2 regions of the Rahnella sp. PAMC25617 genome follow, and region 1 is predicted to be linked to the other one. Evidence: predicted binding sites of a transcription regulator. Region 1 holds the regulator's gene; the other holds the start of a gene.
What was found. Region 1 encodes Fur, which represses iron uptake genes when iron is present. Its sites were predicted from a motif close to ATAATAATGAGAACNACTATCAA; they were not measured.
Positions count from the first base shown of each region.

Region 2: a site for Fur is predicted at 1,561-1,583, ahead of ulaG (L-ascorbate 6-phosphate lactonase). Genes of this name have one in related genera too.

Region 1 covers NZ_JBOCUM010000006.1:637,805-642,705, forward strand. The annotation lists gene ACM615_RS09025 (methyl-accepting chemotaxis protein) at 1-719, opposite strand, end outside; gene fldA (flavodoxin FldA) at 1,128-1,655, shown strand; gene fur (ferric iron uptake transcriptional regulator) at 1,969-2,424, shown strand; gene chiQ (ChiQ/YbfN family lipoprotein) at 2,608-2,949, opposite strand; gene chiP (chitoporin ChiP) at 2,963-4,384, opposite strand; gene glnS (glutamine--tRNA ligase) at 4,833-4,901, opposite strand, start outside.
Region 2 covers NZ_JBOCUM010000019.1:116,491-121,391, reverse strand. The annotation lists gene ulaA (PTS ascorbate transporter subunit IIC) at 1-1,385, opposite strand, end outside; gene ulaG (L-ascorbate 6-phosphate lactonase) at 1,800-2,864, shown strand; gene ulaR (HTH-type transcriptional regulator UlaR) at 3,093-3,848, shown strand; gene glpE (thiosulfate sulfurtransferase GlpE) at 3,933-4,253, shown strand; gene ACM615_RS21930 (trans-sulfuration enzyme family protein) at 4,441-4,901, shown strand, end outside.

The DNA.
Region 1 (4,901 bases):
ATATACTGCGTCAGGTCACCGCTGGCGATCACCGCGAACTGATCGCGGATTTTATCCAGCGGTTTCACCAGCGCCATCACCAGATAACGATCGGTCAGCAGCAACAGGATCAAACCAATACCAAATGCGCTCAGCTGGATCACTTTGCTCATGTAGGTCAGATGATTGGATTCATTTTGTGCGGCCTGAAAATCAACTGCAATCTGGCTGCTGACCTTTTCCATTGATAAACCAAAAGTACGGCTCAGCGCCGGAACCGTGGTGTTGGCTAACTGGTTATAGGTGTCGGTATTCTTACTGCTGGCAGCATTGAATAACGGCGTAACGCCCTGTGTCAGCAGGTTTTCCCAACTGGTCTGCAGTTCCTGAATGGCTGATTCTTCCAGGCCCGGATGGGGTACTGATTTAAAACCAGCCAGCGCCTGAGTCAGTCCATCAAGAGATTGTTTGGCACTGTCAAAAATTTCAGGGCCTTTTGACGGGTCAGCCTGAAGCTGTGCAACCGCACGACTCAGACGCGTCACGGTACGGAAATACTGATCGTTGCCTTTGCTGATCAGCGTCATGTTGTTGACCAGTTCGGTACTGTTCCTGGTATTTTGCGTTAATGTGCCAAGTGATGTGACGGTATAAAGGGAAACACCAGCCCACATCACGCAGAAGATGCCAAGAATGGTTAATAAAGCGGCCCTGATGGTAATATTTTTTAAAAACTGCACGATATGCCTCTCTCGAAACAGGACTGTTTCTGGTCTGAGGATTGACGGGGATGCGGAGAATCAAAACAGGTAACCAGCAGGCTTACGCCCCCGGACATGTTTGAACACCTCTCCGGGCATCGATTTCTTTATTATGTTGAGATTGCTCTCGCATCATCTATCGGCGGGACATGCATAAACTTAAGGAAGGAGCCGGTATATTTCTTCACTTTGCTTATGACCTCAGGAACTCTGTGGTTGATAAGCACACGATGGCGATAACACTTTAAAATATTGCCCGATAAACTTATTCCCCAGTTAAGAAGGCGAGCAGAAGCATATTCTCCGCCTCGCGAGTTTGGTATCATCTTCGCTATTATTGCCTGCAATGCAGGGCACTTCATTTAGAACAAGAGGTTAGATAATCTTATGGCCGTTGTAGGTATCTTCTTTGGATCCGATACAGGTAACACCGAAAACATCGCTAAAATGATCCAGAAACAATTGGGTAAAGATGTGGCTGAGGTGCATGACATTGCGAAGAGCAGCAAAGAGGATCTGGAAAAATTCGATATTTTGCTGATCGGAATTCCAACCTGGTATTACGGTGAAGCGCAGTGTGACTGGGATGACTTTTTCCCGTCGCTCGAAGAGATAGATTTCGAAGGTAAGCTGGTTGCCCTGTTTGGCTGCGGCGATCAGGAAGACTATGCCGAGTATTTCTGCGATGCACTGGGTACCGTGCGCGATATCATTGAGCCACGCGGCGCAGTGATTGTCGGACACTGGCCAACTGAAGGTTACCACTTTGAAGCATCCAAAGGCCTGGCAGATGATAAGCACTTCATCGGACTGGCAATTGACGAAGACCGTCAGCCGGAACTGACCGCTGAACGTGTTGATGCGTGGGTGAAACAGATCACAGAAGAACTCAGCCTTTCAGAAATTATCGGCTAAAACCCTGTTGGCCCTGAGGATTTATTCTACAATTGAAGGGCCAAACTATTACTGAAATTAACAATTTAACCGCTACAAAATTGTAACTTTTGGTCGTATCAAGGTACACTGAGTTCATCTGTTTTTTCTATCGATCAAGTCGTTGCATTATTAATGTGACAGGCAATTTGTGATCTTTATTAACAGGCTGTCGTTTACGAGAATGGGCACACTTCCCTTAAACGAAGAACAGTAAACGAACAATTTTGTGCCGCCGATGCCACAGGCTGCATGCCTCAACTTGATTAGCACATAGTAACAGGACTGAATCCGCATGACTGACAACAACACCGCACTGAAGAAAGCCGGCTTAAAAGTCACGCTTCCGCGCCTCAAAATCCTGGAAGTGCTGCAAGCGCCGGAAGGTCATCACGTTAGTGCGGAAGATCTGTACAAGCAACTGATTGATATGGGCGAAGAAATTGGTCTGGCCACGGTTTACCGTGTTCTGAACCAGTTTGATGATGCTGGTATCGTCACCCGTCATAACTTCGAAGGCGGCAAGTCCGTATTCGAACTGACTCAGCAACATCACCACGATCACCTGATCTGCCTGGATTGCGGTCGTGTGATTGAATTCCGTGACGAATATATTGAAGGTCGTCAGCGTGAGATTGCTAAAAAACATGGCATTAAACTGACCAACCACAGTCTGTACCTGTACGGTCACTGTGAAGCAGGCGACTGCCGTGAAGATGAATCTTTGCACAATGACAAACCTGCGCATTAATTTGCACAGCTTCGATTGTCGCAAATACTCTAAATAAACTAACCGCTGGAAAGCGGTTTTTTTATGTCTGCGTTTCACCCCGAACACAGACGCCGCTTACCGACGTAAAAAACCCCGGCAAGCCGGGGTTTCGCTTTTGATAATGATGATTTTGCCAGCTAAGGCTTTTACAAAAATCTGCTATTAATTCGCCATTACAGGCGCGTTATTGGATGTGATTTCCTGCCAGATTTTACCGCAATCCGCCGCATATGCCTGACCATCACCGGTTTTGCGCGCCGTCAGACAGCGCTGGTAATCCAGCACGCGTACTGTTTCCTGTTCCGCAAATTTTTGGTGTTCTTTTTCCTGTTTCAGCTTGTTCAGCAACACCTGACAAGTCGCCAGTTTGTCCGGATTACCTTCTGAAGAATTAATACACGCGCGGTAGTCTTCACGCGTTTGCGAAATCTGAGCCTGATCGGCCGTTGGCGCACAGCCTGCCAGCAGAACAACAGATACCGCCATCATCAGTAATTTATTCATCGACATAACGACCTCAGAAAATAGTGAATGGAGCAATAACGATGAATTTCACGTCTTTTTCATCCTGGAATATGTTGCCGTAACCCCCGCCCCAGCTCGGAATATCCGAGTGGTTGTCGTACTGGGTGTAATGCAGTTTGAACAATGTCCCCTTAGCGCGGCCTTCCTGAATGGTGTAAAGCGCATCCAGGCTCCAGGCGGTCTCTTTCAGACGCTGGCTCTGGTCATAAGCGGCATTGGTACTCGGTTTGGCGTCCCACGCGTAAACGTAAGAACCCCCGACGGCAAAGCCCGGCAGATCCCATTTCGCCAGATCGTAAAGTACGCCGGCGTACACCGCTTTCTCGCCGTTGGCGTTGAAGTCCGAACGGTTATCCCACCACACGTCAAGACGACCGTTGGAGGAGGAATACGTCGGGGTCATACGTTGCAGGAAGTAGCCCTGATTACCTTCCGCTTTGACCATCGTACCTTCCAGCCGCCAGTTAAACTGACCGGTGGTGTAACCGAAAGTCAGCGCCTGCAACCAGGCCATCCCGTCATACAAGCTGTTCGGATCGTTCTTATTGCTGATGCGATCTTCCGCACCGTAGAACTGGTAGCTGGTGGTCAGCGGATTGCCCATCAGATCGATTTTGTAAGACGCTTTGGCAAAATACTGATCGACGTAACTTTCAGCCTGACCAAAAGCGCCTTCCAGCACAAAGTCGTTTTTGAAGTCGTATTTCGCTCCAAGAGAGTGGATGTACGAAACGCCCGTTTTCTTATCGTTCTGGCGGAAATCATCCATTTCCAGATGCCACGGAGATTTATATTCGTCCGCCCACATGTAGGAGAAACTCAACTCTCCCGGATCACCGAAGTCATGCTTGTAGCCCGCTTCCGCGCCGCGGTAAGTTCCCGGCATGAAGCTCCAGTGCGGCGCAATCAGTGTCTGGCCCGTTGGCTGGATGTAGCCGGCATGTCCCCAGAATCCGCCGTATTTAAATTTACCGGCGGCTTTGTACAGGCTGACCCCACTTTTATCGCCGGAGTAATCTTCGTCGTAGGCACGGTTGCTGTTGGAGAAAGCGATTTCGTTGGGATGTCCGCTTTCGCTGCTTTCGGCCATTTCAATCGCCGTAAAGGCTGCGATATCAATACCAAACATGTCCCAGGCATAGCCGGAAGAAAAATCGAGATTCAGGTTTGCGGTAGAATGCGAAAGGTTGGTTGTGTAGTCTTTGTAGTTGTCGCTCGCCGGATCCATGTCCTTGCGGTCACGCTCACGCTGCCAGTAATACACACCGCCGGTCAGCGTCGAATCATCAATAAAACCTGCCGCTTTGGCATCTTCAGAAAACATCATTCCGCCACCCAATAAGGTGCCGGCAAGAGAATATAGTGCAGGTTTCAGGTAAGCCGATCCCCTGCCCCTGTTAAGGTGCTTGTGCATAGAAATTCCTCATCTTTGACTAAAAAATACCAACAAAACCCAAACGGGTATTAAAAGCGGCCGCCAAAGGCGTAACCGGTTAATTCATGATCAAGAGTATTTTTCGCGACGCGAATTATCAATGAGTAATTACTCCTTGATCGCCGAAGTATGACTAAGTGCACATAAAGATGAAAAAGTGTAACAAAAAGCTTTAAGAAAGGGTCAGGCAGAGAGTTGATAAAAATAAATAATAGAATCAGTAAATTGTAAATTTTAAGCTTTCATTTAAACGTTTCAGCACACAAAAAACAGGGTTTAAAAGTAAACATCAAAAATACATTAATTCGCGATGAAAAACAAAATCACCATGCACCTGTCATTACTAGCAGACAGAAATAGCAGACATAAAAAAAACGCAGCCGGAGCTGCGTTTCATCAGTCGTTCAAACAAGCCATTCAGAGGCAATTACACGACGGGTTTGCTTTCCCAGGTATCACGCAGACCAACGGTACGGTTGAACACCAGATTGTCAGC
Region 2 (4,901 bases), on a different contig from region 1:
TTAAGTGTTTGTTTTTCAGCATCTTCTTCAGCGCGCAAGGTGCGACCGGCGAAGAACATGTAAAGCAATGCGATGACCGCAATGATCCCCATAAAGGCCATGCCGAGGCTGAAGAAGCCCTGCATCATTGGTGGTGCCAGAATTGACCAGTCGGCCATGCCCATCCAGGCGCTCAGACCGGTGAGTTTAATGGCCCAGACGCAGCCGAAGATTTCGATCATCCCCATCACCAGACAGATTTTTAGCGCCGCACGCCAGCCACCGAAGTGGTTGGCAAACACGCCGATGGTGGCGTTTGAGAAGAACATCGGGATGAAGCCGGGAATGATCATGATGGAAGAGCCCATGCCAAACAGAATGGCGACGGCAATCAGCTGGCCGATGGTGCCCCACATAAAGCCCCAGACCACGGCGTTCGGCGCAAAGCTGTAGATAGCCGCACAGTCGATGGCCAGAACGGCACCGGGAATTAAGCGCTGGGAGATGCCGTTAAAGGCTTCCGTCAACTCAGCGACGAACATGCGCACGCCCTGAATGATGATGAAAATCGCCACCGCAAACATCAGACCGGTTTGCAGGATGTAAATCGTCCAGTGAGTTTTTCCGGCCATCTGTTGCAGGGTATCGAGGCCAAAGGAGCACAGAATAATGCCGAAGAATACGGTCATCACGATGGCCGTAGAGACGATATTGTCGTGGAAGATATTCAGCCAGCCCGGCAATTTAAGGTTTTCAACGCTGTCTTCTTTTTTACCGAGATAGGGCGCGACCTTACAGGCAATCCACGAGGCAAATTGCTGCTGATGACCAATCGAGAAGCCGCTGTTTTCGGTCACGGCCTGCGTCGGTTTGTACATCATGTTCGAGGTGATGCCCCAGTACAATGACACCAGAATTGCGGTTGACCAGATGGTCGTCCACATCGGGTAGCCCATGATGAAGAAGAACACCGCAATCAGCCCCGCCTGCTGAAACATAATGTGGCCGGTCAGCATGATGGTGCGAATGCCGGTAATGCGGCGGAACACCACCATCAGAATATTCAGCGCCAGCGCGATCAGCACCGCGTATCCGACCCAGCTGTAGGCCTCGCCCATGCGCTCAACCGTGGCCATCATCGACGCATAGGTGTCTGATATTGCGCCGTTAATGCCATACACTTCTGAAAGTTTTGCCACCACCGGTTTGAAGGTACCGGTCAGAATGCCGGATCCTGCCTGCAGTAACATAAAGCCGATAATGGTTTTGATGGTGCCCTTGATGATCACCGTCGCACTCTTCCTGAGCAGGATGTAACCGAGCATGGTCACAAGCCCCAACAGCAACGGCGCGTTGGTCATAACCTGATTAAAAAATACGGTGAAGATGGTGTAGAGGAATTCCATAAGACTCTCCGTCTGACCTTGTTTGATCTCTTCAGCACGTTTGTATAGCAAACTCCGCGCTAAACAGTGAGGGACAGATGCACTCTAATGCTCACATCGAATCAGATAAAGATTCATAATGATTATTTGTGAGCAGTCTCGCAAGATATCGTCATGACGTGTCATTGCCACCGCAATGAAAATTCTTATATTTACTATGTATTTCAATACTATAATCATTTTGAAAATAACGGATATCTCGCTAAATCCTTACATCTTCATCCAATCCCATCGCTATTCCCGCTGAGAAACACATCCTGAAAACCATTGTCATGATGAGTTTTCGATGATAACTTTCTCACAAACAAATCACATATAATCATTAAATGATTTATTGTGACTCTATTTCAAAGCCAACTCAGATGAGGGAATACCATGAGCAAAGTAGAAACGATCAGCCGCGAGTCCTGGATCCTCAGCACTTTTCCGGAATGGGGCACCTGGTTAAACGAAGAAATCGAGCAGGAAAAAGTCGCGCCGGGCACCTTCGCCATGTGGTGGCTGGGCTGTACGGGGATCTGGCTGAAGTCTGAGGGCGGCGCCAATATCTGCGTCGATTTATGGTGCGGCGTGGGCAAGCAGAATCACAGCAGTCCGCTGATGAAAACCGGCCACCAGATGCAGCGCATGGCCGGTGTGAAGAAGCTCCAGCCGAATCTGCGCACCACGCCGTTCGTTCTCGATCCCTTTGCGATCAGGGAGATCGACGCGGTGTTGTCCACCCACGATCATAACGATCATATCGATGTGAACGTGGCCGCCGCTGTCATGCAAAACTGTTCTTCTGAAGTCCCGTTCATCGGCCCGCAAACCTGCGTGGATTTGTGGATGAGCTGGGGCGTGCCTGCCAGCCGCTGTATCGTGATGACACCGGGCAAAGTGTTACGGATCAAAGACGTGGAAATTCACGCACTGGATTCCTTCGACCGCACGGTGCTGATTACCCTGCCCGCGGATCAGAAAGCCGCCGGCGTATTGCCGGATATGATGGATCAGCGTGCAGTCAATTATCTGTTCAAAACGCCGGGCGGAAACCTGTATCACAGCGGCGATTCGCACTATTCCAACTACTACGCCAAGCACGGCAACGAGTATCAGATTGACGTGGCGCTCGGCTCTTATGGCGAGAACCCGCGCGGCGTCACCGACAAAATGACCAGCGTGGATATGCTGCGCATGGCGGAATCCCTGAACACCAAAGTCGTTATTCCGTTCCATCACGATATCTGGTCGAATTTCCAGGCCGATCCGCAGGAAATCCGCGTGCTGTGGGAGATGAAAAAAGATCGCCTGAAATACGGCTTCAAACCGTTTATCTGGCAGGTTGGCGGTAAATTCACCTATCCGGATGATAAGGATAATTTCGAATATCATTATCCGCGTGGCTTTGACGACTGCTTTACGACAGAAACCGACCTGCCGTTTAAATCCTTCTTATAAATACCCGTCATACTTCAAGTTGCAGATGCGTTGACTGCGCTCACTCACCCCGGTCACTTAGTTAACTAAGCTCCCGGGGCTTCCTGAGCTTGTCGCCTTGCTGCAACTCGAATTATTTAGGGGATTGATTGAGGTCGATTAATTTGCGCCTTCATAAACAATGCATTTCGCATTACTGCTCGTTTATAATCATGGAATAATCATTTAACGATTTTGCCCGGAGCCACCATGACTGAGCCACAACGCCACAATGCTATTCTCGATCTGCTGCAACGTCAGGGGCAGATTTCCGTCGCTGATGTGATTGATCAGTTTGATATTTCACCCGCTACGGCGCGTCGTGACATCACCAAACTCAACGAACTGGGCAAACTGCGTAAAGTGCGTAACGGTGCGGAAGCCGTGAATCAGCCGCGTCAGAACTGGACGCCGTTGAACATCCATCAGACGCACAATCTCAACGAGAAAATGCGCATCGCCAAAGCGGCTGCCGGACTGTGCCAGCCGGGTGAAAGTGTGGTGATTAACTGCGGGTCGACGGCGTTTTTGCTGGGGCGCGAAATGTGCGGAAAAGATATTCAGGTCATCACCAATTATCTGCCGCTGGCCAATTATCTGATCGAGCAGGAACACGACAGCGTGGTGATCATGGGCGGTCAGTACAATAAAAGTCAGTCAATTACCTTAGCGCCACAGGACGGCGACGCCAGCCTGTATGCCGGGCACTGGATGTTCACCAGTGGCGCAGGACTGACGACTGACGGCCTGTATAAAACCGACATGCTGACGGCGATGGCCGAGCAGAAGATGCTGAATTATGTCGGAAAACTAGCGGCACTGGTCGACAGCAGCAAAATCGGGCAACGTGCTGGTATGCTGTTCAGCCGCACCGAGCAAATCGATGTGCTGATCACCGGCAAAGAAGCCAACAGTGAAATCATCGAACAATTACGCCAGAAAGGTGTGCAGGTGATCCTCGTTTAATGCTTAACCCTGCTTTTCGTCTGGTCTTAGTCGCGCAATTATTGGGTAGAATAGCGGCATAACCTTTTATGAGGCACGACCAGAATGGAACAATTTGAAGCAATCAGCGTTGAACAAGCGCATTCCCGCCTGACCTCAGGCGACGCCGTGATGGTCGATATCCGCGACCCGCAAAGCTTCGGCGCAGCACATGCCCCGGGCGCTTATCACCTGAGCAACGACAGCCTGCCCGCCTTTATTCAGCAGGCCGATGCCAAAACGCCGGTACTGGTGATGTGCTATCACGGCATCAGCAGCCGTGGCGCCGCGCAATTCCTGATTTCTCAGGGTTTCGAGTCGGTGTACAGCGTTGACGGCGGTTTCGAAGCCTGGTCAAAAGCCTTCCCGCAAGATATCGAAGCCTGATCCCACCCTTAATTGCCTCCGGCGCAGGCTATAGCCTTTATAAACCGGGTCTTTATAAACCGGGGCGTTTTAGCCCAGGTCTTTATAACCAGGCTAATGAGTTTGCGCCGAAAATGTTCTTAAGCTGAAAAAGCTACCTTTCTCCAGTGTTGATATAATTTCCGCCTACTATCGACAGGATTCCAAGATGAAACATCTGAACACTTCACGTTCTTTAGGGATGCGTACGCTCGCCGTTCATGGCGGACAGCAGCCTGATGCCCTGACCGGCGCGATTGCGACACCTATCACCGCCGCATCGGCATTTTCGTACCCGGACTTTGACAGCGGCGCACGTCGTTTCAGCGGTGAAGAGCCCGGCTATATTTACAGCCGTTTCGCCAATCCGACGGTGGCCGTTTTCGAACAGAAACTGGCGGCACTCGAAGGCGCAGAAACCGCCGTGGCCTGCGCAAGTGGCATGGCGGCAATCAGCGCCACATTGTTTGCCCTGCTGGTTCCCGGCGATGAAATCATTCATATCGGCACGCTGTACGGCGGCACCGAAGGTGTGGTGCGCAACCTGTTGCCGCGCTATGGCATCAAACCGGTTCACGTCACGAATGTGAAGGAACTGGAAGCGGCATTCACCAAAAATACCAAAGTGGT